Regions from separate parts of the Citrobacter enshiensis genome, predicted to be linked through region 1. Evidence: predicted binding sites of a transcription regulator. Region 1 holds the regulator's gene; each other region holds the start of a gene.
What was found. The regulator PurR, encoded in region 1, represses purine synthesis genes. The targets are predictions, from matches to a motif close to CANGCAAACGTTTGCNTG.

Region 1 (7,996 bases):
GTTGCACGCGATCTTCAAAATGGTGCGCAAAGGTATCAAAGATAGCGGTTGCAACCGGGCCATCATGGTTGCCCACAACGCCACCTTCGATCACAGCTTTATGATGGCGGCAGCGGAACGTGCATCGTTGAAGCGTAATCCGTTTCATCCCTTCGTGACCTTCGATACTGCGGCACTCAGCGGTCTGGCGCTGGGGCAAACCGTGTTGTCAAAAGCCTGTCTGGCGGCAGGTATGGAGTTTGATGGTACCCAGGCGCACTCCGCCCTCTATGACACCGAACGCACCGCCATCCTGTTTTGCGAAATTGTGAACCGCTGGAAACGCCTTGGCGGGTGGCCACTACCGCTGCCGGAAGACGCTTAATCGTTTTTATCAGGCGTGCGAGCCCATAAAAAAAGCGACCAACGAATGGTCGCTTTTTTTTATTTCCGCTGATTACTCAGCATCAGGTTCTTCGGTTTTGTATTTCGCCGCAGTTTCTTTAATCAGTTGCTGCAACTCACCGCGCTGATACATTTCGATCAAAATATCACAGCCGCCAACCAGTTCACCATCGACCCACAGTTGCGGGAAGGTTGGCCAGTTTGCATATTTCGGTAATTCCGCGCGAATATCCGGGTTCTGCAGGATATCAACATAGGCAAAACGCTCACCACAGGCAGACAGCGCCTGGACCGCCTGGGCGGAGAAACCGCAGCTAGGCAGTTTTGGAGAACCTTTCATGTACAGGAGAATCGGGTTTTCAGCGATCTGGCGCTGGATTTTTTCGATAGTGGTGCTCATTGTCTCGCTTCCTTTAACTTCTTTTACGGCAGTAGTCTGACATTGTAGCGGGTCAGGCTGGCAACGGAAAATAACATTTTCATTACTCTTTACTATTTTATCCCCTGACGCGATAAGTTGCATTCTCTATATTCCTTATCCTTTAAAACGACACGTCATGGACTCATCGTTGACCATTTTTAGTACGAGCTGTTGATTTTTTTTGCAGTCGCTTAAGAAATGAGGTTTTAGATGATAAAAGCGATTAACTTTCTGTGCTTTTATGGATTAGAATCGACAAGTTTTGTAAATCACACGCAGGCATGATACCGGCCTGCCATTAACCAGAGGACTGCTCAGTGGCGCGGATAAACCGAATTTCGATCACGCTCTGTGCTTTGCTTTTTTCCACACTCTCTTTAACATCCCCGGCTAATGCTTCCCGGCAAACCAGGGAGACGCCTGCTGTTTCTCACGTAACGAAAACGGCAGATAAACATAAGAACGCGACGGCCAGTAAAAAAACAACCAAAACCAGTCAGAAAACCGTCAAAAAAACCGTTAACAAAACCAGCGTAAAAACCGCCTCTTCGTCCAAAAAGCACACGACCACGCCAGCGAAAACCACCAAAAACGCACATCGCCGCATCTCCTCCACGACAGCAAAAACTGCAGCCGTCACCTGGAGCGAAAAATGCACGCCGCGCAAAGGCCGCAAGCCCCATTGTGTGAAGGTGAAAGAGACCGCACCAGCTTCGCTTGCCGATGCGCATAAGGTCAGAGTTCAGAAAGCGACCAAAACGGCGATGTCCACGTTGATGAATCAGATTGGCAAACCGTATCACTGGGGCGGCACGTCGCCACGTACCGGTTTTGATTGCAGCGGCCTGGTCTGGTACGCCTATAAAGATCTGGTGAAATTCCGTATTCCGCGTACGGCAAATGAAATGTACCACCTCCGCGACGCCTCACCGATTGAGCGTGATGAACTGAAAAATGGCGATCTGGTCTTCTTCCGGACCCAGGGGCGCGGTACGGCGGATCACGTCGGCGTGTACGTCGGCAACGGCAAATTTATCCAGTCCCCCCGTTCAGGGCAGGAAATTCAGATCACCTCATTAAGCGAAGATTACTGGCAACGCCACTATGTCGGCGCCCGCCGCGTCATGACGCCAAAAACCATTCGTTAATCCCTTACCCTGTTGTTTACGCAACAGGGTAAGTTCTTCTTTTGCATCACCTTTCAATTTGCTACCCTATCCTTACGTACTTTAGGGCTATTGTACGTACTCAATATTAATAATAAGGAGAGAAGCAATGTCGTTCGAATTACCTGCATTACCGTATGCCAAAGACGCGCTGGCACCACACATTTCCGCTGAAACGCTGGAATATCACTACGGCAAACATCATCAAACCTATGTGACGAATCTCAATAACCTGATCAAAGGTACCGCCTTTGAAGGTAAATCACTGGAAGAGATCGTCCGTAGTTCAGAAGGTGGCGTATTCAATAACGCAGCACAGGTCTGGAACCACACGTTCTACTGGAACTGCCTGGCCCCGAACGCGGGCGGCGAACCAACCGGTAAACTGGCTGACGCTATCGCTGCGTCCTTCGGTAGCTTTGCTGAATTCAAAGCGCAATTCACCGATGCTGCGATTAAAAACTTCGGTTCCGGCTGGACCTGGTTGGTGAAAGGGGCTGATGGCAAACTGGCTATCGTTTCTACGTCCAACGCAGGCACCCCGTTAACCACGGATGCCACGCCGCTGATGACCGTTGACGTGTGGGAACATGCGTACTACATCGACTACCGTAATGCCCGTCCTGGCTACCTGGAGCATTTCTGGGCGCTGGTAAACTGGGAATTCGTTGCGAAGAACTTCGCGGCGTAAATAAGACAACGCAGAAGGTATCCCTTCTGCGTTTTTATTTTTAACTCACTCGATCAGTTGGCGACATATGCCGTTTCAGGCTGCCTTCTCGCTGAAACAAAGACCAGCAATAACGCCAGCCCTGCCACGATAGCTCCCATCACCGGAACAAAGCTATACCCCAGACCGCCAGAAATCACTGCCCCGCCTGCCGCCGCGCCTAACGCATTGCCAAGGTTAAAGGCCCCGATATTCACCGACGAGGACAACCCCGGCGCTTCACTGGCAACACGCATCACGCGCATCTGCAAAGGCGGAACGACGGCAAATGTCGCCGCCCCCCACACCACCATACTGAACGCAGCGCCCAGATCATTGCGTGCAAGGAAAGGAATGGCCAGCATGATAACCACCAGCAGCAGTAAGAAACCTTTCAGAGTACCGTTGACGGATCGATCGGCCAGTTTGCCGCCTAAATAGTTGCCGATCGAGAATCCAACGCCGATCAGCACTAACATCGCGGTCACGAAGGCCGGCGTGGCATGAGCGATGTTTTGCAGAACGGGTGAAATATAGGTGTAGAGGGTAAACATGGCCCCTGCGCCCAGTACGGTGGTGAGCAGTGCAGAAAGCACCTGCGGGCGTAACAAGACAGCCAGTTCTTTACGCACGTCCGGCCGTTCCCCTGCACCGCCTTTCGGCAGAGAGAAGAACAAACTGAGCATGGCAATCACACCCAGCCCTGCGGTCGCTAAAAAGGACATCCGCCAGCCAATGGTTTCCCCAAGCCATGTGGCAGCAGGCACGCCGCCAATGTTCGCAATGGTTAACCCCATAAACATTGTCGCCACGGCGCTGGCCTGCTTATGTTTTGGCACCACACTTGCCGCCACGACCGAACCCAACCCGAAAAAGGCACCGTGATTAAGGCTGGTCAAAATGCGCGATAACATTAAGGTGGTGTAATCCGGCGCAATGGCCGACAGGACGTTGCCCAGCGTAAAAATGGCCATCAGAAAAATCAGCGCATTACGACGAGCGCGGTGCGACAGCAACAGGGTCATTAACGGCGCGCCCACCATCACCCCCACCGCATAAGCGCTGATGAGCATCCCGGCGGCGGGAATGGAGACGTTCACGCCATGAGCAATGACGGGCAACAGGCCCATCGGAGAGAATTCCGTGGTCCCAATACCGAATGCGCCAATCGCAAGCGCCAGTAAGGGGTAATTAATTTTCATACATCGACTCCGCTGCACCGTGCCGCGAAGCGACACCCGATAAGAGCCAAAAGCATGACATCAATCACAAAAAGAATAAAGTTAACAGAATGGCAAAAGACTTTTGCCGATTTAGTAACAATGAAGGGGCAACGAAATGAGGGAGAGCACGCTCCCTCACGGTAAATCAGTGCAGTGCTGCGGTCAGACCACCCGCTACGATCAGACCCAGAACAATAAGAGTGGTTATTAACGAAAACTTCAGATCGGTGCTCATCAAATTTGCTCCTTTTTATTTCCACACAAAAAGTGATATTGCGCATTTTTACACACTTGGATGTAAAAATCTCCCAGGATTTATATTGATAACCACTTTTAACTCTTCCCCTTTTCGTCAAGATCAGACAAAATTCCACGCTTACTTGATTAGCGTACCGGCCATTGACCCCCTCCTGACGTTTCGTGTCGTTTTCCCGGCGTGCCGCAACCCTGATGTTGCGATAAGGGTGTGTAAAGGCAAACGTTTACCTACAGTATTTTCAGGAGTTTGGATATGGTCTGGAGTGAAATGTAATGGCAACAATTAAAGATGTAGCGAAGCGAGCAAACGTTTCCACTACAACCGTATCACATGTAATTAACAAAACGCGTTTTGTCGCAGAAGAGACACGTAATGCCGTCTGGGCTGCCATCAAAGAACTGCACTACTCCCCGAGTGCGGTCGCCCGCAGCCTGAAGGTGAACCACACCAAATCTATCGGCCTGCTGGCAACCAGCAGTGAAGCCGCTTATTTTGCTGAGATTATTGAAGCCGTTGAGAAGAACTGCTTCCAGAAAGGCTATACCCTGATCCTTGGCAATGCCTGGAATAATCTCGAAAAACAGCGGGCCTATCTTTCCATGATGGCGCAAAAGCGTGTGGATGGCCTGCTGGTCATGTGTTCGGAATATCCGGAGTCTCTGCTTTCCATGCTTGAAGAGTATCGCCATATTCCGATGGTGGTGATGGATTGGGGCGAAGCGAAAGCCGACTTTACCGATACGGTCATTGATAACGCTTTCGAAGGCGGTTATATGGCCGGTCGTTATCTGGTGGAGCGCGGTCATCGTGAAATCGGCGCCATTCCCGGCCCGATGGAGCGCAACACCGGCGCTGGCCGCCTGGCGGGCTTTATGAAGGCGATGGACGAAGCACTGATAAAAGTCCCGGAAGACTGGATTGTGCAGGGCGATTTTGAACCCGAGTCAGGTTATCGTGCAATGCAGCAGATCCTCTCTCAGTCCCATCGCCCGACCGCGGTATTTTGCGGTGGCGACATCATGGCAATGGGGGCGCTCTGTGCTGCCGATGAAATGGGCTTGCGGGTACCGCAGGATATTTCGGTGATCGGTTATGACAATGTGCGTAACGCGCGCTATTTCACACCCGCACTGACCACCATTCACCAGCCTAAAGACTCACTTGGCGAAACGGCCTTTAATATGCTGTTAGACCGTATCGTGAATAAGCGTGAAGAGTCGCAGTCCATTGAAGTCCATCCGCGCCTGATCGAACGTCGTTCGGTTGCTGATGGTCCGTTCCGCGACTATCGTCGTTAAGCCTCCTCTGCGGGAACCTCTTCAGGTTCTCGCAGCCACTCTTTGTTCAGCGTTTCACTGTCGCCTAAATACTCCAGCAACCAGGCTAAGGCGGGCGACGTATCATTTTGCTGCCAGGTCAGGCAACATGCCGCATCCGGGAACGGATTCTCCAGGGTTAACGCAACCCATTTGCCACTGTCGAGCCACGGTTTTGCAAAATGCGTGGGCACCATACCGACGCATAACCCGGCGGAAAGACAGGTTGCTGACGACTCCCAATCCGGTACGATCACGCGCTTTTGGTTGTCCAGCAGCCAGGTTATGCGTTTAGGCAGTGTCCGTGACGTGTCTTCACGGACCAGCGACGGCCAGTTGCGCAACGTATCATCACTCAAGGGACCGGGCATCGCCGCCAGGGGATGATGACTTGCCACCACGCAGCTCCAGCTCAACATTCCCATATCGCGAAAGGTATAGCGCCCCCCTACGGGGATCGCCTGCGTCGCACCAATAGCCAGTTCCACGCGTCCGTCGGAAAGCGCATCCCAGACGCCGTTGAACACCTCCTGAGAAACGACCAGCTCAACGTCATCAAAGTGGCGGTAGAAATCGACAATCATCTGCCGGGTGCGTTCTGGCCGCACAATATTGTCTACCGCGATAGGCAGTTGCCCTCGCCAACCGTTCGCAATCTGTTGGCACTGCTGGCGGGTGATCTGCATTTTTTTGATAACAGAGCGGCCTTCTTTTAAAAACCAGGCACCGGCAGGCGTCAATTCCACATCCCGATGGCGTCGTTCAAACAAGGGCACCGCCAGCCACTCTTCCAGTTGACGTACGGTGTAGCTCACTGCAGAAGGCACGCGATGCAGCTCCTGGGCGGCGGAACTGAAGCTGCCATTGCGCGCGACAGCATCAACAACTTCAAGGGAATATTCTGACCACATATTCTGCCTACAAAAAATTTGAATTCAGTAGACAAATATTAGCGTTTCACAACGGGAATTTCACTCCCTACACTCTGCGGCAATGTCTTACTGATAAAAAAGAGAATGTAATATGCAACCGGGAAAAGGTTTTTTAGTCTGGCTGGCGGGTCTCAGCGTACTGGGTTTTCTGGCAACAGATATGTACTTACCTGCATTTGCTGCAATTCAGGCCGATTTGCAAACACCGGCCTCTGCCGTCAGCGCCAGTCTGAGCCTGTTCTTAGCCGGATTCGCCATCGCACAACTCGCCTGGGGTCCGCTGTCCGATCGCTACGGTCGTAAGCCCATATTATTGGTCGGCTTGTCGATCTTCGCCCTGGGAAGTCTGGGTATGCTGTGGGTAGAAAGTGCAACGGGCTTGCTGGTTCTGCGCTTTATCCAGGCCATTGGCGTGTGTGCTGCTGCGGTTGTCTGGCAGGCACTGGTGACGGATTACTACCCGTCGCAAAAAGTTAACCGTATTTTTGCCACCATCATGCCATTGGTCGGGTTGTCGCCTGCGCTTGCGCCGCTGTTAGGTAGCTGGATCCTCGCGCATTTTTCCTGGCAGGCCATTTTCGCCACGCTGTTTGTGATTACGCTGATCCTGATGTTGCCCGCCCTGCGTTTAAAACCCACCGCAAAAGCACGTGACGATAGCCAGGATAAACTGACGTTCACCACCCTGCTGCGTTCGAAAGCCTATCGCGGGAACGTGCTGATTTACGCTGCCTGTTCCGCAAGCTTCTTCGCATGGTTAACCGGTTCGCCGTTCATCCTTAACGAAATGGGTTATAGCCCCGCAGTGATTGGTCTCAGTTATGTTCCGCAAACCATCGCCTTCCTGATCGGTGGCTACGGTTGCCGTGCGGCGTTACAAAAATGGCAGGGACAACAACTGTTACCCTGGTTATTGGTCATCTTCGCATTGAGCGTCATCGCCACCTGGGCGACCAGTTTTATTCACCATGTCTCGCTGACCGAAATTCTGATCCCCTTCTGTGTCATGGCTATTGCCAACGGCGCGATCTACCCTATTGTTGTGGCTCAGGCATTGCGTCCATTCCCACAAGCCACCGGGCGTGCCGCAGCATTGCAGAACACGCTGCAGTTGGGTCTCTGTTTCCTGGCCAGTCTGGTTGTCTCCTGGTTAATCAGCACACCGTTGCTGACCACCACCAGCGTCATGTTATCAACGGTCGCTCTCGCAGGATTAGGGTATTGGATGCAGTTGCAGGCGAGTGAGTCAACGCATCACACCTCCCACTCTGAGATGGCGCACAACGATTCGTACTAAAAATAACGTTAATAGCCACTCATTAGCTTGCTAACATTTTTGGGTTGTTTCACCGATTGTTGAAGCCTATACTCATTTTTGGCTGTTATATAAATACGATAAATATTGCGATCTAACGGGAGCCGGAGCGCTCCCGATTAACCAAGGAATGGCCTTTTCGGCAAGGGTTCTCCCTTCCTCTGTTCTACGTCGGATTATAGGCTCGCGGACTTTATCCGTGAGATTTCTCACATAGCCCAAAAAGCGTCTACGCTGTTTTAAGGTTCTGATCACCGACCAGTGATGGAGA
Region 2 (7,996 bases), 2.4 Mb from region 1:
CAGCGCGAAATTGAGCGCATGAAGCTCGCGACGCTGGACGATCTGCTGGCGGAAATCGGTCTGGGTAACGCCATGAGCGTCGTGGTGGCGAAGAATCTTCAGCAAGGTGATGCTTCGGCAACCGCACAAGCGCACTCCAGCCACGGACATCTGCCGATCAAAGGTGCGGATGGCGTGCTGATCACCTTCGCCAAATGCTGCCGCCCGATTCCCGGCGACCCGATTATCGCTCACGTCAGCCCCGGAAAAGGTCTGGTTATTCACCATGAGTCCTGCCGTAACATCCGTGGTTACCAGAAAGAGCCAGAAAAGTTTATGGCTGTCGAATGGGATAAAGAGACGGAGCAGGAGTTCATCGCTGAAATCAAGGTGGACATGTTTAACCACCAGGGTGCGCTGGCAAACCTGACTGCGGCAATCAACACTACCACCTCCAATATTCAAAGTTTGAATACTGAAGAGAAAGATGGTCGCGTCTATAGCGCCTTTATTCGTCTCACCGCACGCGATCGTGTGCATCTGGCGAATATCATGCGCAAAATCCGCGTGATGCCGGACGTGATAAAAGTCACCCGTAACCGAAACTAGCCTTATGAATGCACAGCGTTATGCGCGTATCTGCGAGATGCTCGCCAGGCGTCAGCCTGATCTGACCGTCTGCATGGAGCAGGTCCATAAACCTCATAACGTTTCTGCGATTATCCGTACCGCAGATGCCGTTGGCGTACATGAAGTCCACGCCGTTTGGCCGGGTAGCCGTATGCGCACCATGGCCTCTTCGGCGGCGGGAAGCAACAGCTGGGTGCAGGTGAAGACTCACCGCACCATTAGTGACGCCGTCTCCCACCTGAAAAGCCAGGACATGCAGATTCTGGCCACTCACCTTTCAGATAAAGCCGTCGATTTCCGCGAAATTGATTACACCCGCCCGACCTGTATTCTGATGGGGCAAGAGAAAACCGGCATCACCCAAGAAGCATTAGACCTTGCGGATCAGGACATTATCATCCCGATGATTGGCATGGTGCAGTCACTTAACGTCTCCGTCGCTTCGGCTCTGATTCTCTACGAAGCACAGCGCCAGCGGCAAAACGCGGGCATGTATCGGCGTGAGAACAGTATGTTGCCGGAAGACGAGCAGCAGCGTCTGCTGTTTGAAGGCGGTTATCCGGTACTGGCGAACGTGGCTAAACGCAAAGGCCTGCCTTACCCCCATGTGAATGCACAAGGCGAAATTGAAGCCGATGCCGCATGGTGGGCCACCATGCAGGCTTCCAATATTAGGCAAAATCATTCACGTTGCATCAAGGCGGCAAATGAACGAATCTCCAGGAGCATAGAAAACGATGTGACCGGAGTAAGTGAATGCAGCCAACAAAGAGGCGGCGGGAAGGATGAAGCGTAAATGAAAGGGCGCCTGTTAGATGCTGTTCCGCTCAGTTCACTAACGGGCGTTGGCGCAGCACAAAGCAGCAAACTGGCGAAAATTGGCCTGCATACCGTACAGGATCTCCTCCTGCACCTTCCACTGCGTTATGAAGATCGTACCCATCTCTATCCGATAGGCGAACTGCTGCCGGGCGTTTACGCCACCGTAGAAGGAGAAGTGCTGAACTGCAACATCACATTCGGCGGGCGCCGGATGATGACCTGTCAGATCAGCGACGGCTCTGGCATCCTCACCATGCGTTTTTTCAATTTCAGTGCGGCAATGAAAAACAGCCTGGCGACAGGTCGCCGCGTACTGGCCTACGGAGAAGCAAAGCGCGGAAAATACGGGGCAGAAATGTTCCACCCGGAATACCGCGTTCAGGGCGATCTCAGCACGCCGGAGTTGCAGGAGACGCTCACCCCCGTTTACCCGACCACCGAAGGGATAAAACAGGCAACGCTGCGCAAACTCACCGATCAGGCGCTGGATTTACTTGATACCTGCGCCATTGCCGAACTGTTACCGCCAGAGCTTCTACAGGGCATGATGAGTCTGCCGGAGGCATTACGCACACTGCACCGTCCGCCGCCATCGCTCCAGCTCAGCGACCTGGAAACCGGGCAACACCCGGCGCAGCGGCGGCTGATCCTGGAAGAATTACTGGCGCATAACCTGAGTATGCTGGCGCTGCGTGCCGGAGCGCAGCGATATCACGCGCTGTCGCTCAGTGCGCAAGGCGAACTCAAAAATCGTTTTCTTGATTCACTGCCCTTTAAACCGACTGGGGCGCAAACGCGTGTGGTGGCGGAAATCGAACGCGACATGGCGCTGGATGTGCCAATGATGCGCCTAGTGCAGGGTGATGTCGGCTCCGGTAAAACGCTGGTTGCGGCACTCGCCGCGCTGCGGGCGATTGCCCACGGCAAACAGGTGGCGATGATGGCCCCGACCGAACTGCTCGCGGAACAACACGCCAATAACTTCCGCCACTGGTTTGCCCCGCTCGGCATTGAAGTGGGCTGGCTGGCCGGTAAACAAAAAGGCAAAGCGCGTCTTGCGCAACAGGACGCCATCGCCAGCGGTCAGGTACAAATGGTGGTCGGTACTCACGCCATTTTCCAGGAACAGGTGCAGTTTAACGGCCTTGCGTTAGTGATCATCGACGAACAGCACCGTTTTGGCGTACATCAGCGCCTGGCGCTGTGGGAGAAAGGTCAGCAACAAGGGTTCCACCCGCATCAGTTGATCATGACCGCGACACCGATTCCACGCACTCTGGCGATGACAGCGTATGCCGATCTCGACACCTCGGTGATCGACGAACTGCCGCCGGGCCGCACGCCGGTCACCACTGTCGCCATTCCGGATACCCGCCGCAGCGATATTATTGACCGGGTGCGTAACGCATGTACCCACGAAGGACGCCAGGCTTACTGGGTTTGTACGCTGATTGAAGAGTCGGATCTGTTAGAAGCGCAGGCGGCGGAAGCCACAAGTGAAGAACTGAAACTTGCCCTGCCTGAGCTGAACATTGGTCTGGTGCACGGGAGAATGAAACCCGCCGAGAAGCAGGCGATCATGGCTGCCTTTAAGCAGGGCGATCTTCATCTTCTGGTTGCTACCACCGTCATTGAAGTGGGGGTGGATGTTCCCAACGCCAGCCTGATGATTATTGAAAACCCGGAGCGTCTGGGTCTTGCGCAATTGCACCAGCTGCGCGGACGCGTCGGTCGCGGCGCAGTGGCCTCGCACTGCGTCCTGCTCTACAAATCTCCCCTGTCAAAAACGGCGCAGACACGCCTGCAGGTTCTGCGCGACAGCAACGACGGTTTTGTGATTGCGCAAAAAGACCTGGAGATCCGCGGACCCGGCGAATTGTTGGGAACCCGTCAGACGGGAAGCGCTGAATTTAAAGTGGCGGATTTACTGCGCGATCAGGCCATTATTCCGGAAGTTCAGCGCATTGCGCGCCATATTCACGAACGTTATCCACAACAGGCTACGGCGTTGATCGAGCGCTGGATGCCGGAAACCGAACGTTACTCCAACGCCTGAAGCTAAAACAGCGCGGCGGTTTTCACACCGCCGCATTGTCCTTATTGCGCAAAAATCGGCAACAACAGGTACAGCTTAATCACCAGCGCGTTGACGATGTCGATGAAGAACGCCCCCACCATCGGCACCACCAGAAACGCCATATGCGACGGACCAAAGCGCTCGGTAATTGCCTGCATATTGGCTATCGCCGTCGGCGTAGCGCCAAGACCAAAACCACAGTGCCCGGCAGCCAGTACAGCGGCATCGTAGTTTTTACCCATCATGCGCCAGGTCACAAACACGGCGTACAGCGCCATGAAGATGGTCTGCACCACAAGAATCGCCAGCATCGGCAACGCCAGCGAGGCCAGTTCCCACAGCTTCAGGCTCATCAGCGCCATCGCCAGGAACAGTGAGAGACTCACGTTACCCAGCACCGAAACCGCCCGCTCAAACACGCGATAAAAGCCCGCTAGCGCCAGTCCGTTACTGAGGATCACGCCGACGAACAGTACGCAGACGAATGTCGGCAGTTCCAGCACGGTTCCCACCAACATCTGGGCAACCACTTTGCCGACGGTCAGACAAATCGCGATAAGCGCAATGGTTTCGATCAGCACCAGTGAGGTGATCATGCGCCCAACGTCCGGTTTCTCAAACGCTGTCGGCACTTCCTGATCGTCTGGCATACCGTCTGGCGTGGTGGAGTGCTTCACCAGGTAACGCGCCACTGGTCCGCCGATCAGCCCACCCAGCACCAGACCAAAGGTTGCGCATGCCATTGCCACTTCCGTCGCATTGGTGAAGCCATAGCGTTCGATGAACAGCTTGCTCCATGCCGCCCCAGTGCCGTGTCCGCCCGAAAGCGTAATTGAACCCGCGATCAGCCCCATCAACGGATCCAGCCCCAACAGGCTGGCCATACCGATGCCGATGGCGTTTTGCATCACCAGTAAACCCACCACCACGATCAGGAAGATGCCGACGACACGGCCACCCGCACGCAGGCTGGCAATGTTAGCGTTCAGGCCAATGGTGGCAAAGAACGCCAGCATCAGCGGGTCTTTCAGGCTCATATCAAAATCCATTTCCCAGCCCATGCTCTTTTTCAGCACCAGTAGAGCGATTGCCACCAGCAATCCACCGGCAACCGGTTCAGGAATGGTGTATTTCTTCAGAAAGGAGACAGACTGGACCAGCTTGCGTCCCAGCAGCAACGTCAGCGTTGCTGCAACAAGTGTCGATAAAGTATCGAGATGAAACATATTAAGCTCCTTTAAGTACGCATCGCTCCTCGCGAACGATGTATTCCTCGGTCATTTCTCAGCTCTTAACGAGTAATCGGCATGGATTTTAATCAGAAAAGGTACAAAAGTTATATAAAAAGGTGATTTTATCTGTTTTAAATATTAAGAATAACGATTAGCAAACGTTTGCTTTTGCCACCAGGTCAGATAAAATGCCCGCTTTTACACTACGGGATTGCCTCTGATGTCTGTTAACACTGTCGAGTCAGAAAATGCGCAACCGATTGCGCAGACTCAAAACAGCGAACTGATTTACCGTCTTGAAGATTGTCCGCCGCTTCCTCAAACTCTTTTTGCCGCGTCTCAGCACCTGCTGGCAATGTTCGTCGCAGTCATCACGCCCGCGCTGTTAATCTGCCAGGCGCTCGGTTTACCGGCCCAGGATACTCAACACATTATCAGCATGTCGCTGTTCGCCTCCGGTGTGGCCTCTATCATTCAAATTAAAGCATGGGGTCCGGTAGGCTCAGGGTTGCTCTCGATTCAGGGAACAAGTTTCAACTTTGTCGCCCCGCTGATTATGGGCGGCACGGCGCTGAAAACCGGGGGCGCAGATGTTCCCACCATGATGGCGGCGCTGTTCGGTACACTGATGCTGGCAAGCTGCACCGAAATGGTACTCTCCCGCGTACTGCATCTGGCGCGTCGTATCATTACCCCGCTGGTTTCCGGCGTGGTGGTCATGATTATCGGCCTGTCGCTGATTCAGGTCGGCCTGACGTCCATCGGCGGTGGTTATGCCGCGATGAACGACAACACCTTCGGCTCACCGAAAAACCTGCTGCTGGCGGGCGTCGTTCTGGCATTGATCATTCTGCTTAACCGTCAGCGTAACCCTTACCTGCGGGTTGCTTCGCTGGTGATCGCCATGGCCGCAGGCTACGCGCTGGCATGGTTTATGGGCATGCTGCCGGAAAATACCGCCCCGACCACCCAGGATGTCATCATGGTGCCAACGCCGCTGTATTACGGGCTGGGCATTGACTGGAATCTTCTGCTGCCGCTGATGCTGGTCTTTATGATCACCTCACTGGAAACCATTGGCGATATTACCGCCACCTCCGATGTTTCTGAGCAACCCGTTTCCGGGCCTCTGTATATGAAGCGTCTGAAAGGCGGAGTGCTGGCTAACGGCCTGAACTCGTTTGTCTCTGCGGTGTTTAACACCTTCCCGAACTCCTGCTTCGGTCAAAACAACGGTGTGATCCAATTGACGGGCGTTGCCAGCCGCTATGTTGGCTTTGTTGTCGCGTTGATGCTGATTGTCCTGGGCCTGTTCCCGGCAGTGAGCGGTTTTGTACAACACATTCCAGAACCCGTGCTCGGCGGTGCGACTCTCGTGATGTTCGGTACTATCGCCGCCTCCGGGGTGCGTATCGTGTCGCGTGAGCCGTTAAACCGTCGCGCTATCCTGATTATCGCCCTGTCGCTGGCGGTAGGTCTGGGCGTTTCCCAACAGCCGCTGATCCTGCAGTTCGCGCCGGACTGGGTGAAAAACCTGCTCTCCTCCGGGATTGCCGCAGGCGGTATCACCGCAATCGTTCTGAACCTGATTTTCCCGCCAGAAAAGCCGTAAGCGGAATGTGGCGGCGATCGACAATCGCCGCCACAGAAACGCTCTTTCACTATTCCCGCCTTGAGGATTACGCCTAAATCGTGCATAACTCAGTTATGTGCACTTCGCGGGATGGAAGACCATGAAATTTATTGGAAAGCTGCTTATCTACGTGCTGATCGCCTTTTTGGTGGCGGTTATTGTGCTCTATTTTCTGCTGCAAACCCGCTGGGGAGCAGAACGCGTCAGCAACTGGATCTCTGAAAATAGCGGCTACCACGTGGCCTTTGATGCGATGGATCACCGTTTTTCCTCCCCTTCCCACATCCTGCTGGAGAACGTCACCTTTGGCCGGGATGGTCAGCCTGCCACGTTAGTCGCAAAAACCGTGGATATCGGACTCAGTAGCCGCCAGCTGACCGATCCCCAGCATGTTGACACCATCCTGCTTAAAGACGGGACGCTGAATATCTCCTCGCAAACGGCGCCGCTTCCCTTCCGGGCCGATCGCTTAGAGCTGCACGATATGGCGTTCAACAGTCCCGGCAGCGAGTGGAACCTGAGCGCGCAACGGGTAGACGGTGGCGTGATCCCCTGGAATCCTGAAGCAGGCCGGGTACTCGGCAGCAAAGCACAGATCCAGCTCAGTGCAGGTTCGCTGACGCTGAACGACATCCCCGCCACTAACGTGCTGATTGAAGGCAGCATCGACAAAGAACAGGTGACACTGAGCAACATTGGCGCAGACGTCGCACGCGGCGCATTAACCGGCGTAGCGCGACGAAATGCGGACGGCAGTTGGATTGTTGATAGCCTTCGTCTGAACGACATCCGCTTACAAAGCGACAAAGTGCTGGCGGAATTCTTTTCGCCGCTCACAAGTATTCCTTCCCTGCAAATTGGCCGCCTTGAGGTGACCGACGCACGCCTGCAAGGTCCGGACTGGGCAGTGACCGATCTTGACCTCAGCTTGCGCAACCTGACCTTCAGCAAAGATGACTGGCAGACTCAGGAGGGCAAATTGTCAATGAATGCCAGTGAGTTCATCTACGGTTCGCTGCATCTCTTCGACCCCATCTTAAACGCGGAATTCTCTCCGCAAGGTATCGCGCTACGTCAGTTCACCACCCGCTGGGAAGGCGGCATGATCCGCACATCCGGTCATTGGCAGCGTTCCGGTAAAGCACTCGTTCTCGACGATACGGCCATTGCCGGGCTGGAATACACCCTGCCGACAAACTGGAAACAGTTGTGGATGAAACCATTACCCGGCTGGCTCAACAGCCTGACGTTGAAGAAATTCAGCGCCAGTCGCAATCTGGTGATTGATGTTGACTCCACTTTCCCGTGGCAGCTCACCGCGCTGGACAGCTACGGCGCGAACCTGGGGCTGGTTCAGGACCATCAGTGGGGCGTGTGGAGCGGGAACGCCACCCTCAACGCTGCGGTGGGCACGTTTAATCGCGTGGATGTGCGTCGCCCCTCTCTGGCGCTGACGGCAAACAGCAGTACGATTAACATCAGTGAACTGAGTGGCTACACCGAGAGAGGATTGCTGGAAGCCACCGCCAGCGTTTCACAGGTGCCGCAACGCCAGACCCAGATAAGCCTGAACGGGCGAGGTGTTCCGGTGAACATCCTGCAACCGTGGGGCTGGCCAGCACT
Region 3 (7,996 bases), 1.4 Mb from region 1:
GGTTGTTGCGGCTAATTCAGTTGTGACTAAAGATATACCACCGTATGCCATTGTGGCAGGGATCCCTGCGAAAATCATCAGATACAGATTTGCATCTGATGTTATTGAGGAATTATTAAAAATAAAATGGTGGAACTATAATTACGTCGATTTACCTGACAATAATAAATGTGATGACATTAATTATTTTGTTAGGGAAATGAGTGATATGATTTCGGCTGGAAGCATAAAAGAAAAAATATATAAAAAATTTAATCTTTCAGAAGTATTCCGAACTCTTTGAACCACATTGGACTTTGCGGAATAACGCTGTTGAGTATCCAGAAGCCACAATTGATGCATTTTTTGGTGATTAACAGCGCCATCAGGATACTCTCAAAACATCACAAATCGGGCGGGCATTATACGCGCATTCTTTGCTCAGACCAGTTTTTTTACCAGCGCCTCGCTGTGTCTGATTCGTTCCGGCGCGTGTTCCAAATCCTGTTGAACCAGCGCCATAAAAAGCACATCGGTGAGCATCATTTGAGCATGCGTGGAAGAAATAGCCCCACTACGGGTGGCCTGCTCCTCCGCAATGGTATACAGGCAATGTGTGGCGCGCTGCTGCAATGCGTTAGGCGTAAATCCGGTGATGGCCAGGATTTTCCCTCCCACCAACAATGTTTCATCTGCCGCCAGATTAAGCTCTCTGCGCTCACCCGTGTAAGAGATAGCCAGCAGCAGATCCTCCGAAGAGAGCGCCTGAACCGTTGCCAGCAGGGCGTGCATATCGCGCTCGACGACAGCATTAAAGCCTATCTTCATGAGCTTCCAGGCAAAGTTTTGAGCAACAAGGCCAGACGCGCCAATCCCAGTCAGGACAATCCGGCGGGCGCGACGTAGCATCGTCACACTCTCTATCAGCTTTTCTTCACTGTTGACGTCGAGCGTAGCGTGCATCGCCGCCACATTTTCTTTAATCAGCTTTTCGCCAACCAGGCGCATGGGATCATCGCCACGGATCAGATTGTGGACGGGAACAGACTGAGGATTCGGATTACTCACCAGCGCTTCGCTGATCGCCAGTTTGAGTGCCGGAAAGCCTTTAAACCCCATTTTTTGCGCGAATTTCACCACGCTGGACTGACTGATGCCCACTTCGGCGGCAAGTTGCTGCGAGCTGAGATACCGCGCGTTATCCGGTTGCGAAAGAAGATAATCCGCAAGCTTCTTATCGCTTTGTGCGAGATGGGGATAACGCTGACGAATACGGATCAAACAGTTCATGGGCTCTCCTGGCGAAAACGTGATGGCGACAACGACACAAAATTTCACTCGCCTGAATGAATATAATATTCCATTATAGATAATTATTATGAATTAAAAATTCCTGAGGAGAAGAAATGAATCTCGGCGCGTTAGTTTCAGAAAGCCGTAATCCACAGACTATGGACCTCGATGCTTTATCCACGCTCGAGCTGGTTCATCGTTTTAATCAACAGGATACGCTGGTAGCGCTTGCAGTAAAAGAAACTCTGCCGGACGTTGCGCGTGCAGTCGATGCCGCTGCAAATGCGTTAAAGGCAGGGGGACGCATTATTTACATGGGGGCTGGCACCAGTGGACGGCTGGGTGTGCTTGATGCTTCTGAATGCCCGCCAACCTTTGGCGTACCGCATGGACTGGTCGTGGGATTGATTGCGGGGGGACCCGGCGCGTTGTTGAAGGCGGTCGAAGGGGCCGAAGATAGTCTGCAGTTAGGAGAGGACGACTTAAAAGCACTCAATCTGACCACGCAGGATCTGGTGGTTGGACTGGCGGCATCAGGTCGCACGCCTTATGTGATTGGCGGATTGACCTATGCCAACCAGACAGGATGCACCACGGTCGCGATTTCCTGTAATCCTGACTCTCCGATCGCGCGTGAGGCGGACATTGCGATTTCGCCGGTGGTCGGCCCTGAGGCGCTGACGGGGTCAACGCGACTGAAATCAGGTACTGCGCAAAAGCTGGTGCTCAATATGATCTCCACTGGCGCAATGGTGAAATTCGGCAAGGTATACCAAAACCTGATGGTCGATATGAAGGCCACCAACGTCAAGCTGATCGACAGGGCGTGTCGCATGGTGGTGGAAGCGACAGGGATTACGCGAGAAGAAGCACAAGCGCTACTGAAACAAACTGATTTTGAGGTTAAACCGGCCATTCTGATGGCGCTCTCCGGACTGGACGCGGCAGCCGCCAGAGAAAAACTGTCGGCTCACCAGGGATTTTTACGGGCAGCATTGGAAAACTAAAAAGACGAGCATGGCAGCGACGGGGGAGCGAGCTGTTCATCTTTGATGTGACACGACTGTGTGCATTAACGATTGTTGCCGGAAAAGTGATGTTCTATCTGTTAGGCTATTTAATAGCAGTTGTCGCCGGGTTTTTGCTGACCAGGTAGCCGGAGTTCAACGAACCAGAGGAGCAGGGTTTGACCAGCCACGAGCGTCGTGTCGTATTTTTTGATTTGGATGGTACGTTACACCAGCAGGATATGTTTGGCAGTTTCCTGCGTTATCTGTTGCGTCGCCAGCCGCTGAATGTGCTGCTCGTGCTGCCTTTACTGCCGATCATTGCGATTGCGTTGGCGATAAAAGGGCGGGCTGCTCGCTGGCCCATGAGTCTTCTGTTGTGGGGATGTACCTTCGGCCACAGCGAAGCGCGCCTGAAAGCGCGTCAGGCTGACTTTGTGCGTTGGTTTCGGGATAACGTCACCGCGTTTCCGATTGTGCAGGAACGTCTCACAACCTATTTGTTGAGTTCTGACGCCGATATCTGGCTTATCACCGGCTCTCCGCAGTCGCTGGTCGAGCAGGTCTATTTTGATACGCCATGGCTGCCGCGCGTTAACCTGATCGCCAGTCAGATCCAGCGAGGCTACGGTGGCTGGGTATTGCCCCTGCGTTGCCTGGGGCACGAAAAAGTCGCGCAACTTGAGCGGCAGATTGGCACGCCGCTACGTCTGTATAGTGGATACAGCGACAGCAAGCAGGACAACCCGTTACTCTACTTTTGTCAGCATCGCTGGCGCGTCACACCGCGCGGCGAGCTCCAGCAGCTGGAATAGTGCAAAGCAGAGCGTCTGTGTATAATGCGCCCGCTTTTATTACTGGAGTCTCCCTTTGTCTGAAGTCGAATTTAGCCACGAATACTGGATGCGTCATGCGTTGACGCTGGCGAAGCGCGCCTGGGACGAACGCGAAGTGCCGGTGGGTGCTGTATTGGTGTACAACAATCGCGTCATAGGCGAAGGGTGGAATCGGCCGATCGGTCATCACGATCCTACTGCGCATGCGGAAATTATGGCGTTGCGACAGGGGGGACTGGTGCTGCAAAACTACCGTTTGCTGGACACCACGCTGTACGTCACGCTGGAGCCTTGCGTAATGTGTGCGGGCGCGATGGTCCACAGTCGGATTGGTCGGGTGGTTTTTGGCGCGCGTGATGCAAAAACAGGCGCGGCAGGCTCGCTGATGGATGTCTTGCATCACCCTGGTATGAATCATCGGGTGGAAATCACCGAGGGCATCTTGCGTGATGAATGTGCGACGCTGCTGAGCGATTTTTTCCGCATGCGTCGTCAGGAAATCAAAGCGCTGAGAAAGTTATCGGCGACGCCTGAATAAGCGTCGCGTTAGTCTTCCGCTTTTTTCTTCGGCGGCAACAGTAAGGTCGGCGAAGGCATCAGGTAGGCCGAGGACGACTGAGACAAAAACGAGGAGAGGGAGAGCCTCTCTTTACCAAACTCCTCCGCAGACACCGCCGGGTAGTCCTGCGCCAGTTTCATCGTTGCTGCAGCCTGTTTTTCTTTCTCCTGCAGATAACCGACCAGGCTTATTTGATACTTGCGAATATTTTCCACATAGGCGTAAGCTTCATGCCCGCGCGCATAGCCATAGGTCAACTTACTGTAATACGGTTTCTGGCTGAGCAGCGGCAAGCGCTGCTTTACATCGGACCAACTGTCCGGATTCCCTTTGGTTTTTACCGTTAACGCCCGGGCGTCGAGCATGTGCGCATAGCCCATATTGTAAGCGATGAGCGCAAACCAGATACGCTCTTCTTCGGGGACGGTATCAGGGACTTTGCTCATCATATCCTGCAGATACCGCGCGCCGCCGCTGATGCTCTGTTCGGCGTCGGTCCTGTCGGTCAACCCCAGACTCTGGGCGGTATTCCTGGTGAGCATCATCATGCCGCGGACGCCGGTTGGCGAGGTGGCCTGCGCATCCCAGTGGGATTCCTGATACGCGATAGCCGCCAGTAAACGCCAGTCGATCTCCTGCGCATACTTCTGAAACAGTGGTTTCAGCTCCGGCAGCACGCTATCCACCGCGCGTAAGAAGGTGCGGGTATCAACATAATCAAAGTCGCCGCCGTGACCCAAATATTTCTCTTCCAGTCGCGCCAGAGAACCGTCTTCATTAATGGCGTTAAAAAAATCGAGCAGGGCTGCCGAGAGCGTATTGTCATCATCCAGTTGGCTGAACCAGGTGACAGGCTGCTCGTCGGTGATATCCAGCGCAACGGCCAGCTCAGGGTGTACGCGTTGGAACAAGCTGATGGCCACCGAGTCTGCGATGGTGTAGTCCAGTTCGCCGCTGATCACCGCTTCCATCAGTTCCGTTGTGCCTTTTTTGTCATCGACTTTCCAACTGAGTTCGGGGTACTTCGTCTCTTTCAGGGCGCGTAAGTGATTCACGACCACATGACCCGGCGCAATGGTGAGCTGGTTTTCATTCACGGTGGCAAGCGTTCGCGGGCGGTATTGTCCGACCCGATAGACCACCTGCTGAGAAACAGAGTAGTACGTTGGACCCGATTGGTAGTTTTTCACGCGCTCGCTGTTATAGACCAGACCTGCGGCCAGCAGGTCGGCATCGCCGCTGTCCAGATCGTCAAACAACTGGCTGATGTTCTGACGCACGGTGATTTTCAGCTTTACGCCTAAGTAGTTGGCGAACAACTGCGCCAGTTCATAATCCAGACCGAACTTTTTTCCATTGAGGGTTGAGTAGGTTAACGGTGAGTCAATGGTACTGACGCGCAGCTCTCCCCGCGCCTGAATGGCGGCGATACGATTATCGGCTTTACCGAACCAGGGGATTGATGGCCAGAGGGCCGCTGCCAGCAGCAGCGTCAGTATGCCGATGAACAGATAATTAATCTTTAATTTTTTCAATTAGTTAATTCTCTGAATCGTGCGTTTTCTCAGCCTGAAAATGTAGTGATTAAAGCCAGTGTGAGTCATTGATGTGCGGCATTTTGCGCAACAATACGACAGTTGGCAACTAATTCGGAATCAGTGTCGCATCGGATGATAAGAAACGGCTGTGATTTTATTTCGACGCAAACGGTTTCGTCAGCGCGCCAGATTCTTTATAATGGCGCCCGTTTCCCCACTTGGGCACACCGAAAGCTTAGAAGACGAGAGACTTATGATGGAAATTCTGCGTGGTTCGCCTGCACTGTCTGCATTCCGTATTAACAAACTGCTGGCGCGTTTTCAGGCTGCCAACCTCCAGGTCAACAATATTTACGCTGAGTATGTCCATTTTGCCTGCCTGAATGCCCCGTTGAACGACGATGAGCACGCGCAGCTTGCCCGTTTGCTGAAGTATGGCCCGAGCTTACGCAGCCATACCCCGGAGGGAAAACTGCTGTTGGTTACCCCTCGTCCTGGCACCATCTCTCCCTGGTCTTCCAAAGCAACGGATATTGCACACAACTGCGGCCTGCAACAGGTGAGCCGTCTGGAACGTGGCATTGCCTGGTACGTTGACGCTGAGCCACTGACCGCTGAGCAGTGGCAAAGCGTTGCCGCTGAACTGCACGACCGCATGATGGAGACGATTTTCTCCTCGTTGAACGACGCAGAAAAACTGTTTGTTCACCACCAACCGGCACCGGTTGCCAGCGTTGATGTGCTGGGCGAAGGTCGTCAGGCATTGGTTAACGCTAACCTGCGTCTGGGCCTGGCGCTGGCGGATGACGAAATTGATTATCTGCATACTGCCTTCAGCAACCTGGGCCGCAATCCAAACGACATTGAGCTTTATATGTTCGCCCAGGCGAACTCCGAACACTGCCGTCACAAGATTTTCAACGCCGACTGGATCATTGATGGCGAGCAACAGCCGAAATCGCTGTTCAAGATGATTAAAAACACCTTCGAGGCCACGCCGGATCACGTGCTTTCTGCCTATAAAGATAACGCGGCGGTAATGGAAGGTTCTGAAGTGGGGCGCTACTTTGCCGACCATGAAACGGGTCGTTACGACTTCCATCAGGAACCTACACACATCCTGATGAAAGTAGAAACCCATAACCACCCGACGGCGATTTCGCCGTGGCCGGGTGCGGCGACTGGCTCCGGCGGTGAAATCCGTGATGAAGGCGCGACCGGGCGCGGTGCGAAGCCGAAAGCCGGTCTGGTCGGTTTCTCCGTTTCTAACCTGCGTATTCCGGGCTTTGAACAGCCGTGGGAAGAAGATTTCGGTAAGCCGGAGCGCATTGTTACCGCGCTGGACATCATGACCGAAGGCCCGCTGGGCGGCGCAGCATTTAACAACGAATTTGGTCGTCCGGCGCTGAACGGTTACTTCCGTACGTATGAAGAGAAAGTGAACAGCCACAACGGCGAAGAGCTACGCGGCTATCACAAACCGATCATGCTGGCGGGCGGGATCGGCAATATCCGCGCCGATCACGTACAGAAAGGCGAGATCGTCGTTGGCGCGAAGCTGATCGTACTCGGCGGTCCGGCGATGAATATCGGTCTCGGCGGCGGCGCGGCGTCTTCCATGGCGTCCGGCCAGTCTGATGCCGATCTCGATTTTGCTTCCGTCCAGCGCGACAACCCGGAAATGGAACGCCGCTGCCAGGAGGTTATCGACCGTTGCTGGCAGTTGGGCGACGCGAACCCGATTCTGTTTATCCACGACGTTGGCGCGGGCGGTCTCTCTAACGCGATGCCGGAACTGGTGAGCGACGGTGGGCGCGGCGGCAAATTTGAACTGCGTGACATTCTCAGCGATGAGCCAGGTATGAGTCCGCTGGAAATCTGGTGTAACGAATCGCAGGAACGTTATGTTCTGGCGGTTGCTGCCGATCAGTTGCCGCTGTTTGATGCGCTCTGCAAGCGCGAGCGTGCGCCGTACGCTGTGATCGGTGAGGCGACCGAAGAACAGCATCTTTCGATGAATGACCGTCATTTCGATAATCAGCCTATCGATCTGCCGCTGGATGTCCTGTTGGGCAAAACGCCGAAAATGACCCGCGATGTGCAGCGGCTGCAAGCAAAAGGCGACGCGCTGGATCGTCGTGATATTACCGTTGCCGATGCGGTCAACCGCGTCCTGCATTTACCTGCCGTGGCGGAAAAAACGTTCCTCGTCACCATCGGCGACCGCACCGTCACCGGCATGGTGGCGCGCGATCAGATGGTTGGCCCGTGGCAGGTTCCGGTGGCGAACTGTGCGGTAACCACCGCCAGCCTGGACAGCTACTACGGCGAAGCCATGTCGCTTGGCGAGCGTGCGCCGGTCGCGCTGCTGGATTTCTCTGCTTCCGCCCGTCTGGCGGTTGGGGAAGCGCTCACCAACATTGCGGCGACGCAGATTGGTGATATCAAACGTATCAAACTGTCTGCAAACTGGATGGCGGCAGCAGGCCACCCGGGCGAAGACGCTGGCTTGTATGAGGCCGTAAAAGCGGTGGGTGAAGAACTCTGTCCGGCATTGGGTCTGACCATTCCGGTGGGCAAAGACTCAATGTCGATGAAAACCCGCTGGCAGGAAGGCAACGAGCAGCGTGAAATGACCTCGCCATTATCGCTGGTGATCACCGCGTTTGCCCGCGTGGAAGATGTTCGTCACACCATCACACCGCAGCTCTCCACGGAAGACAACGTGCTGTTGCTGATTGACCTTGGCAAAGGGCACAACGCACTGGGCGCAACTGCGCTGGC
Region 4 (7,996 bases), 420 kb from region 1:
CAGGTGGTTAGTCGGTTCGTCCAGCAGCAATACGCGCGGATTGCTCACCAACGCTCTGCCCAGCGCCGCTTTACGCAGCCAACCACCCGATAGGGAAGAGAGCGCGGCGTTAGGATCAAGCCCCAATTGCGCCAACACTTCATTGATGCGGCTTTCGAGCTGCCACAGGTTATGGTGATCGAGCTGTTCCTGCACCCGCGCCATTTCATTGAGGTTCTTATCGCTGGGGTCCGTCATCACCAGGCGAGAAATATCGTGATAACGTTTCAGATATTCCGCCTGTTCCTCGATACCTTCAGCGACAAAATCATACACGCTGCCCACAACGTTTCGCGGGGGATCCTGTTGCAAACGCGCGACCACCAGATCCTGCTCATAAATGATGCGCCCGTCATCCAGACCTTGTTCGCGGTTGAGGATCTTCATCAGGGTCGATTTTCCGGCGCCATTACGGCCCACCAGGCAGACGCGTTCGTTATCTTCGATATGCAATTCTGCATTATCAAGAAGCGGCGCATCGCTGAACGACAGCCATGCGCCATGCATACTGATTAATGACATTTACTTTTCCTTTCAGGCTGAGGTAATCAGCCAGCAGTTGTGGATCTGGCGGTTACGGGCAAAGTCCTGGGAAAGCGTTTTCTGCGTAATTTCTTGTGCTTTCAGTCCCAGTGCCGCCAGTCCGTCGAGATCCATACGGAATCCACGTTTGTTGTTAGAGAACATGATGGTGCCGCCCTTACGCAGCAGACGCTTCAGATCCTTCATCAGCGCCAGATGATCGCGCTGCACATCAAACGAATCTTCCATACGCTTTGAGTTAGAAAACGTCGGTGGATCGATGAAAATAAGATCGAATTGTTCATCCGTCTCACGCAGCCACGCCAGACAATCGGCCTGGATTAAACGGTGCGCGCGGCCGCTCAAACCGTTCAGACGCAAGTTGCGCTCCGCCCACTCCAGATAAGTGCGCGACATATCCACCGTGGTGGTGCTGCGGGCGCCACCCAAACCGGCATGTACGCTGGCGCTGCCGGTATAAGAGAAGAGGTTAAGGAAATCTTTTCCACTGCTCATTTGACCCAGCATGCGGCGCGCAATACGGTGATCAAGGAACAGACCCGTATCCAGATAGTCGGTCAGGTTAACCCACAGACGCGCGTTGTACTCGCTCACTTCGATGAACTCGCCCTTCTCGTTCATCTTCTGATACTGGTTTTTCCCTTTCTGACGCTCACGCGTTTTCAGCACCAGCTTGTTCGGGGCCATCTCCAGCACGGAGAGGGTCGCCGCGATAATATCAAACAGACGCTGGCGCGCTTTCTGCGCATCTACCGTTTTCGGCGGCGCATATTCCTGGATAACCACCCAGTCACCGTAGCGGTCAACCGCCACGTTGTATTCCGGGAGATCGGCATCATAAAGGCGATAACATTCAATCCCTTCCTGACGCGCCCACTTCTCCAGCTTCTTGAGATTCTTACGCAGTCGGTTAGCATAATCTTCCGCCACCGTGGCCGGTTTACTTTCGGAGGTGGTCTCTGCGACGTGGTAGTTTTTCTGCACGCAATCCAGCGGACCGTTTTTGGCCTTGAATTGTTTATCGGCACGCAATTGCAGGCTGCTGAGCAAATCCGGAGAAGCGCTGAACAACGACAAATTCCAACCGCCGAAGTGGTTTTTCATGTTACGGCCCAGCAGGCTATGCAACGCAATAAGCGCTGGCTCGCTGTCCAGACGTTCACCGTACGGCGGGTTACTGATAACCGTCCCGTGCGGCCCCTCGGGCAGCGGATTGCTCAGCTGTGCAACGTCTTTTACTTCGAAGGTGATGAGATCGCCGATGCCTGCACGGCGGGCGTTACTGCGCGCACGCTCAATTACGCGAGCATCGCTGTCTGAACCGTAAAAGCGCGAGCTGTAGTCGGCCAGGCCTTTGCGGGCACGAACCTGCGCTTCCGCTTTTACTTCCTGCCAGACTGCCTCATCATGCTGCGCCCAACCGCTGAAGCCCCAGTATCCACGGTGTAACCCAGGGGCGCGATCGGTCGCCCACATTGCCGCTTCAATTAACAGCGTACCCGAACCGCACATCGGGTCGAGCAGTGGCGTGCCCGGCTGCCAGCCAGAACGCATCACAATCGCCGCCGCCAGCGTTTCTTTAATTGGTGCCTGACCGGTACGATCGCGATACCCACGCTGATGCAGACCGTCGCCGCTCAGATCAAGGGCAATACTGGCAGTGTCTTTGTTCAGCCAGACATTGATACGTAAATCCGGGGATTCACGATCCACATTCGGGCGCGGCAGGTTCTTGCGGGTGAAGGCGTCCACAATGGCATCCTTCACTTTCATTGCGCCGTACTGGCTGTTACGGATGGTGTCATTCAGGCCGCTGAAGTGCACAGCAAACGTGGCGCCTGGATTAAAAATCTCTGTCCAGTCGATTGCCTGAACACCGAGATACAAGTCCAGATCGCTATAGACCTTGCATTCCCCCATCGGCAATATGATGCGAGAGGCCAGACGGCTCCACATCAGGCTCTGGTAAACAAGCCGTGTGTCGCCCTTAAAATGGACACCACCCTGAACGACCTGGCACTCTTCAGCGCCCAGGTTTTCCAGTTCAGTTTTTAACAGCTCTTCCAGCCCACGGGCCGTACTGGCAAACAGAGAATTCATATCGTCACTTTTACTCGGGGAAAATTGCTGCGCATTATAGCTAATATGGGCTGTATGTCATAAAGTTGAGGGCTTATTTTCATTTGAGGGCTGTACAGTGGTGACGCTAACCAGACTTTTTGTTCATCCGGTTAAATCAATGCGCGGCATTGGCCTGACACACGCGCTGGCCGACGCCAGTGGTCTGGCGTTTGATCGTATTTTTATGATCACTGAACCCGATGGCACCTTCATCACTGCCCGCCAGTTTCCGCAAATGGTTCGTTTTACCCCTTCCCCGCTGCACGACGGACTGCATCTTACGGCCCCGGACGGTAGCAGCGCGCTGGTCCGATTCGCTGATTTCGCCGAACAAGATGCCCCAACTGAAGTCTGGGGGAACCATTTTACCGCCCGCATCGCACCCGATGCTGTCAATCGGTGGCTGAGTGGTTTCTTCTCCCGCGAGGTGCAATTACGGTGGGTCGGGCCGAACCTGACGCGTCGCGTAAAACAACACAGCAGCGTGCCGCTCTCCTTCGCTGATGGCTTCCCGTACCTGCTGGCCAGTGAAGCCTCTCTGCGTGATTTACAACAGCGCTGCCCTGCCAGCGTGAAAATGGAACAGTTTCGCCCTAACCTGGTGGTGAGCGGTGCCGCCGCCTGGGAAGAGGACACCTGGAAAGTGATCCGCATTGGCGACGTTATTTTTGACGTTGCAAAGCCGTGCAGCCGCTGTATTTTCACCACCGTCAGCCCGGAAAAAGGTCAAAAACATCCCTCTGGCGAACCGTTAGCCACATTGCAGCGTTTCCGCACGGCGCTGGATAATGGCGATGTCGATTTCGGTCAGAATCTGATTGCGCGCAACAGCGGCGTGATCCGCACAGGTGATGAGGTCGAAATACTGGCTACGGGGCCCGCAAAAAAATATGGTGCCGCGGCATCTGACGATACCGTAGCCGCAGAGCAACACCCTGATGCGGCGGTGAATATCGACTGGCATGGACAGGCTTTTCGTGGCAACAACCAACAGGTGTTGTTAGAACAACTGGAAAACCAGGGGATTCGGGTTCCCTATTCGTGCCGGGCGGGTATTTGCGGTTGCTGTCGTGTACGGTTGCTGGAAGGCGAAGTCAACCCGCTGAAAAAATCAGCGATAGGCGAGGATGGCACCATTCTTTGCTGTAGTTGTGTACCGAAAACGGCGCTCAGACTGGAAAGTTAAACGGCTTGTTCAAGGCTGAAACTGTCAATAATGGCTTGCGGTTTCAGTCTGTCATTCATGATCTTTATTGCATCGCCCAGTTGCATCGTTCGTCCCGCAACCACCACGCCAGGCTGAGCAAGCAGGCAAAGCGCTGCATTCTCACCCGGTTCCACCACCAGTAAATTCACCTGCTCTTCTGTGTCGCTCAAGTAAACGCAGGCCGCATCGCCACAGACGGGCGACCAGTTTTCTGCATGCGCAACAAAGTGCCAGCTTTTTGGCATCTGGGGTTTGAGATAACGGATAGCCACCAGCGCATTAAGCACCAGTTCCGCTTTTTGTTCTTTAGATAATTCGAGGTCGCGGCATTTTTCTTCAAAAGAAAAATAAAGCGCGGCATCTTCAACGCAAAAACCGGCGGGTGAAAAAGCATCAGGGGTGAGCATTTTGCGAGCAAAACGCGAGCGAAATAACATGCCATTGGCCAGATCGAGCATCATTCGGTCATGCTCTTCATCATAATACCAGCGCCAGTTATCGTCAGGTTTAATTCGCATTCGTTTATCTCCTGGGCTTAACATCCTGTTGCAACATTGTCCTGATTGCCGCTTCGTTTATTGCCTTAATAAGAAAAGACCAAAATGTATAAATAAGCAACAGTGAAGGAATATAAAACAACCAGGGCTGGAAATAAAGCCCTGGTTGTCCGATTAAGGGAAAAGGTTAGAGATGGGTAACGATTTCTTTAATCAGCGGCGGACCTTTAAAAATAAAGCCAGAATAAATTTGCACCAGCGAGGCGCCGGCCGCCATTTTTTCACGCGCCGCAATCACGGAGTCAATGCCACCGACACCAATAATCGGTAACTGTCCGTTTAATTCCTGCGACAGACGTCGAATAATTTCTGTACTTTTTAATTGCAGCGGTCGTCCACTCAAACCACCCATTTGGTCACAGTTTTTCATTCCCTGAACCAGAGAACGATCCAACGTTGTATTGGTGGCAATAACACCATCAATATTATGACGGACTAAACTGTCGGCAACCTGAATCAGTTCTTCTTCGGAAAGATCCGGTGCGATCTTTACTGCCACCGGCACATATTTTTGATGGATCGCCTGCAGATCGTTTTGTTTATTTTTAATTGCCGTCAATAAATCGTCCAGCGCATCGCCGTATTGCAGCGTGCGTAATCCTGGGGTATTTGGTGAAGAGATATTGATCGCGATATAACCGGCATAAGCATAGATTTTTTCCATACAAATCAGATAGTCATCTTTACCCTGCTCTACCGGCGTATCTTTATTTTTACCGATATTAATCCCCAGGATGCCGTCAAAATGCGATTTTTTAACGTTCTCCACCAGGTTATCAACGCCGTGGTTATTGAAGCCCATTCTGTTGATCAACCCTTCCGCATCGACCAGGCGGAAAAGGCGGGGTTTATCGTTGCCAGGCTGAGGGCGTGGCGTCACGGTGCCTATCTCTATCGAGCCAAACCCCATTGCGCCCAGCGCATCAATGCACTCCCCATCTTTATCCAGACCTGCTGCCAGACCAAGCGGGTTCTTAAACGTCAGCCCCATACAGGTAACAGGCTTTGCTGGCACTTTCTGGCGCACAAACGCTTCCAGCGGTGTCCCTGTGATACGGCGTAATTGTTGAAATGTTAATTCATGAGCGCGCTCTGGATCGAGCTGAAAAAGGGCTTTACGAACGAAGGGGTAGTACATGAACTCTCCTGGATTCCCGGTGTGCAAACCGGGGGCGTATTATGTGCGATGTTGAACCAAAAGGGAATTGACCTGCGGCAATAAATGACGATGTCCACGCAATCGTTTTCTTCCTCCCCACGTAATTATGCGTTTTTCAGATTTTCTCTGCCGGATAAATCATTTCGATTCACAAAATCTCTCTGTCAGACTGCACAAATTGTTATCAATGTTAGTAAAAAGAAACTAATTGGTTATAAGGAGAGATTAAGAATATGCGCATCATCACTCTGGCGGGAAGTCCGCGTTTTCCCTCACGTTCCAGTGCGTTACTGGAATATGCCCGTGAAAAACTCAGTGCGCTGGATGTCGAGGTCTGCCACTGGAACCTCCACAACTTTGCGCCTGAAGATCTTTTATATGCGCGATTCGACAGCCCCGCGCTGAAAACCCTCGTCGCCCAGTTAAAAGAGGCCGATGGGCTGATTGTCGCCACGCCCGTTTATAAAGCGGCCTATTCCGGGGCGTTAAAAACGTTGCTTGACCTGCTGCCTGAGCGGGCGCTCGACGGGAAAGTGGTTTTGCCTCTCGCCACCGGCGGCACTGTCGCGCATTTACTGGCTGTTGACTATGCGCTCAAGCCGGTATTAAGCGCGCTTAAAGCGCAGGAAATTCTGCATGGCGTGTTTGCTGATGACTCTCAGGTTATTGATTATCAGCATAAACCACACTTCACCCCGAACCTACAACTGCGCCTGGACACCGCGCTCGAGACGTTTTGGCACGCGCTGCATCGTCGGGATGTACAAGTTCCCACCTTTCACTCATCGCAGGGGATCGCCCATGCTTAATCTCTTCAAACGTCATTCCCCCTGGCTGGCGCTGGCTGGTTTACTGTCACTTTCAGCCCTGTCTCACGCAGCGACCTCCGCGCCAGAGACGCTGCGTATCGGTTATCAGAAAGGCAGCATCAGTATGGTGCTGGCAAAAAGCCACCAACTTCTGGAAACACGCTATCCGCAAACGAAAATCTCCTGGATAGAATTCCCGGCAGGACCACAGATGCTTGAAGCGCTGAATGTCGGCAGTATCGATCTGGGCAGCACTGGCGATATCCCACCGATCTTCGCGCAGGCTGCCGGCGCGGACCTGGTGTATGTCGGCGTCGAACCGCCTAAACCGAAGGCTGAAGTGATTCTGGTGCCTGAAAACAGCCCGATTAAAAGCGTGGCAGATCTAAAAGGGCGCAAGGTCGCTTTCCAGAAAGGTTCCAGTTCACATAACCTGCTGCTCCGGGCTTTGCAGCAGGCAGGGTTAAAATTTACCGATATTCAACCGACCTTTCTGACCCCGGCGGACGCCCGTGCGGCCTTCCAGCAGGGTAACGTCGATGCCTGGGCTATCTGGGATCCCTACTATTCAGCAGCACTTCTGCAAGGCGGCGTGCGCGTACTGAAGGACGGCTCTGACTTAAAACAAACCGGGTCGTTCTATCTGGCGGCGCGCCCGTATGCTGAAAAAAATGGCGCCTTTATTCAGGGCGTGCTCAACACCTTCAGTCAGGCCGATGCGCTGACGCTTAGCCAACGCGAACAAAGTATTGCGCTGCTTGCCAAAACGATGGGATTGCCCGCGCCGGTGATCGCCAGCTATCTGGACCATCGCCCCCCAACCACAATAGCGCCGGTTGATGCCACGGTTGCCGCACTGCAGCAACAAACCGCCGATCTGTTTTACGACAACCGTCTGGTACCGAAAAAAATCGATATTCGCGACCGCATCTGGCACGCCACTCAGCAGGAAGGAGCAAAATTATGAGTTTGAATATGTTCTGGTTTTTACCTACACACGGTGACGGGCACTATCTGGGAACAGAAGAAGGTTCGCGCCCGGTTACTCACGGTTATCTGCAGCAAATCGCGCAAACCGCGGACCGCCTGGGCTTTACCGGCGTGCTGATCCCCACCGGGCGCTCCTGCGAAGATGCGTGGCTGGTTGCAGCGTCAATGATCCCGGTAACGCAACGGCTTAAGTTCCTCGTGGCGCTACGCCCCAGCGTGACGTCACCCACGGTCGCCGCACGCCAGGCCGCGACGCTCGACAGGCTCTCCAATGGTCGCGCGCTCTTTAATTTGGTCACCGGCAGCGATCCGCAAGAGTTGGCAGGCGACGGCGTTTTCCTCGATCACAGCGAACGCTATGCCGCTTCTTCTGAATTTACTCAGGTCTGGCGGCGGTTATTGCAGGGTGAAACCGTCGATTTTCACGGTAAACATATTCACGTTCGCGGGGCAAAACTGTTCTTCCCGCCGATACAGCAGCCGCACCCTCCCCTCTACTTTGGCGGCTCTTCCGACGTGGCACAGGATCTGGCCGCCGAACAGGTGGATCTTTATCTCACCTGGGGCGAAC

Region 2: the regulator PurR is predicted to act here: its motif matches at 4,892-4,909, upstream of gltS (sodium/glutamate symporter).
Region 3: the regulator PurR is predicted to act here: its motif matches at 5,374-5,391, upstream of purL (phosphoribosylformylglycinamidine synthase).
Region 4: the regulator PurR is predicted to act here: its motif matches at 5,701-5,718, upstream of pyrD (quinone-dependent dihydroorotate dehydrogenase).

What each region holds. Positions count from the first base shown of each region.
Region 1 covers NZ_CP119862.1:2,614,345-2,622,340, forward strand. The annotation lists gene rnt (ribonuclease T) at 1-364, shown strand, start outside; gene grxD (monothiol glutaredoxin 4) at 437-784, opposite strand; gene P2W74_RS12775 (C40 family peptidase) at 1,123-1,953, shown strand; gene sodB (superoxide dismutase [Fe]) at 2,081-2,662, shown strand; gene P2W74_RS12785 (MFS transporter) at 2,716-3,882, opposite strand; gene cydH (cytochrome bd-I oxidase subunit CydH) at 4,049-4,138, opposite strand; gene purR (HTH-type transcriptional repressor PurR) at 4,435-5,460, shown strand; gene punR (DNA-binding transcriptional activator PunR) at 5,457-6,389, opposite strand; gene punC (purine nucleoside transporter PunC) at 6,502-7,707, shown strand.
Region 2 covers NZ_CP119862.1:62,309-70,304, reverse strand. The annotation lists gene spoT (bifunctional GTP diphosphokinase/guanosine-3',5'-bis pyrophosphate 3'-pyrophosphohydrolase) at 1-588, shown strand, start outside; gene trmH (tRNA (guanosine(18)-2'-O)-methyltransferase TrmH) at 593-1,405, shown strand; gene recG (ATP-dependent DNA helicase RecG) at 1,406-3,487, shown strand; gene gltS (sodium/glutamate symporter) at 3,529-4,734, opposite strand; gene xanP (xanthine/proton symporter XanP) at 4,961-6,352, shown strand; gene P2W74_RS00305 (AsmA family protein) at 6,474-7,996, shown strand, end outside.
Region 3 covers NZ_CP119862.1:1,237,026-1,245,021, forward strand. The annotation lists gene P2W74_RS06060 (CatB-related O-acetyltransferase) at 1-283, shown strand, start outside; gene P2W74_RS06065 (MurR/RpiR family transcriptional regulator) at 421-1,269, opposite strand; gene murQ (N-acetylmuramic acid 6-phosphate etherase) at 1,386-2,279, shown strand; partial or broken gene P2W74_RS06075 (PTS transporter subunit EIIC) at 2,342-2,428, shown strand; gene yfhb (phosphatidylglycerophosphatase C) at 2,459-3,094, shown strand; gene tadA (tRNA adenosine(34) deaminase TadA) at 3,150-3,653, shown strand; gene mltF (membrane-bound lytic murein transglycosylase MltF) at 3,662-5,209, opposite strand; gene purL (phosphoribosylformylglycinamidine synthase) at 5,466-7,996, shown strand, end outside.
Region 4 covers NZ_CP119862.1:3,038,652-3,046,647, forward strand. The annotation lists gene P2W74_RS14755 (ABC transporter ATP-binding protein) at 1-561, opposite strand, end outside; gene rlmKL (bifunctional 23S rRNA (guanine(2069)-N(7))-methyltransferase RlmK/23S rRNA (guanine(2445)-N(2))-methyltransferase RlmL) at 574-2,682, opposite strand; gene P2W74_RS14765 (YcbX family protein) at 2,780-3,889, shown strand; gene zapC (cell division protein ZapC) at 3,886-4,428, opposite strand; gene pyrD (quinone-dependent dihydroorotate dehydrogenase) at 4,595-5,605, opposite strand; gene ssuE (NADPH-dependent FMN reductase) at 5,860-6,435, shown strand; gene P2W74_RS14785 (sulfonate ABC transporter substrate-binding protein) at 6,428-7,402, shown strand; gene ssuD (FMNH2-dependent alkanesulfonate monooxygenase) at 7,399-7,996, shown strand, end outside.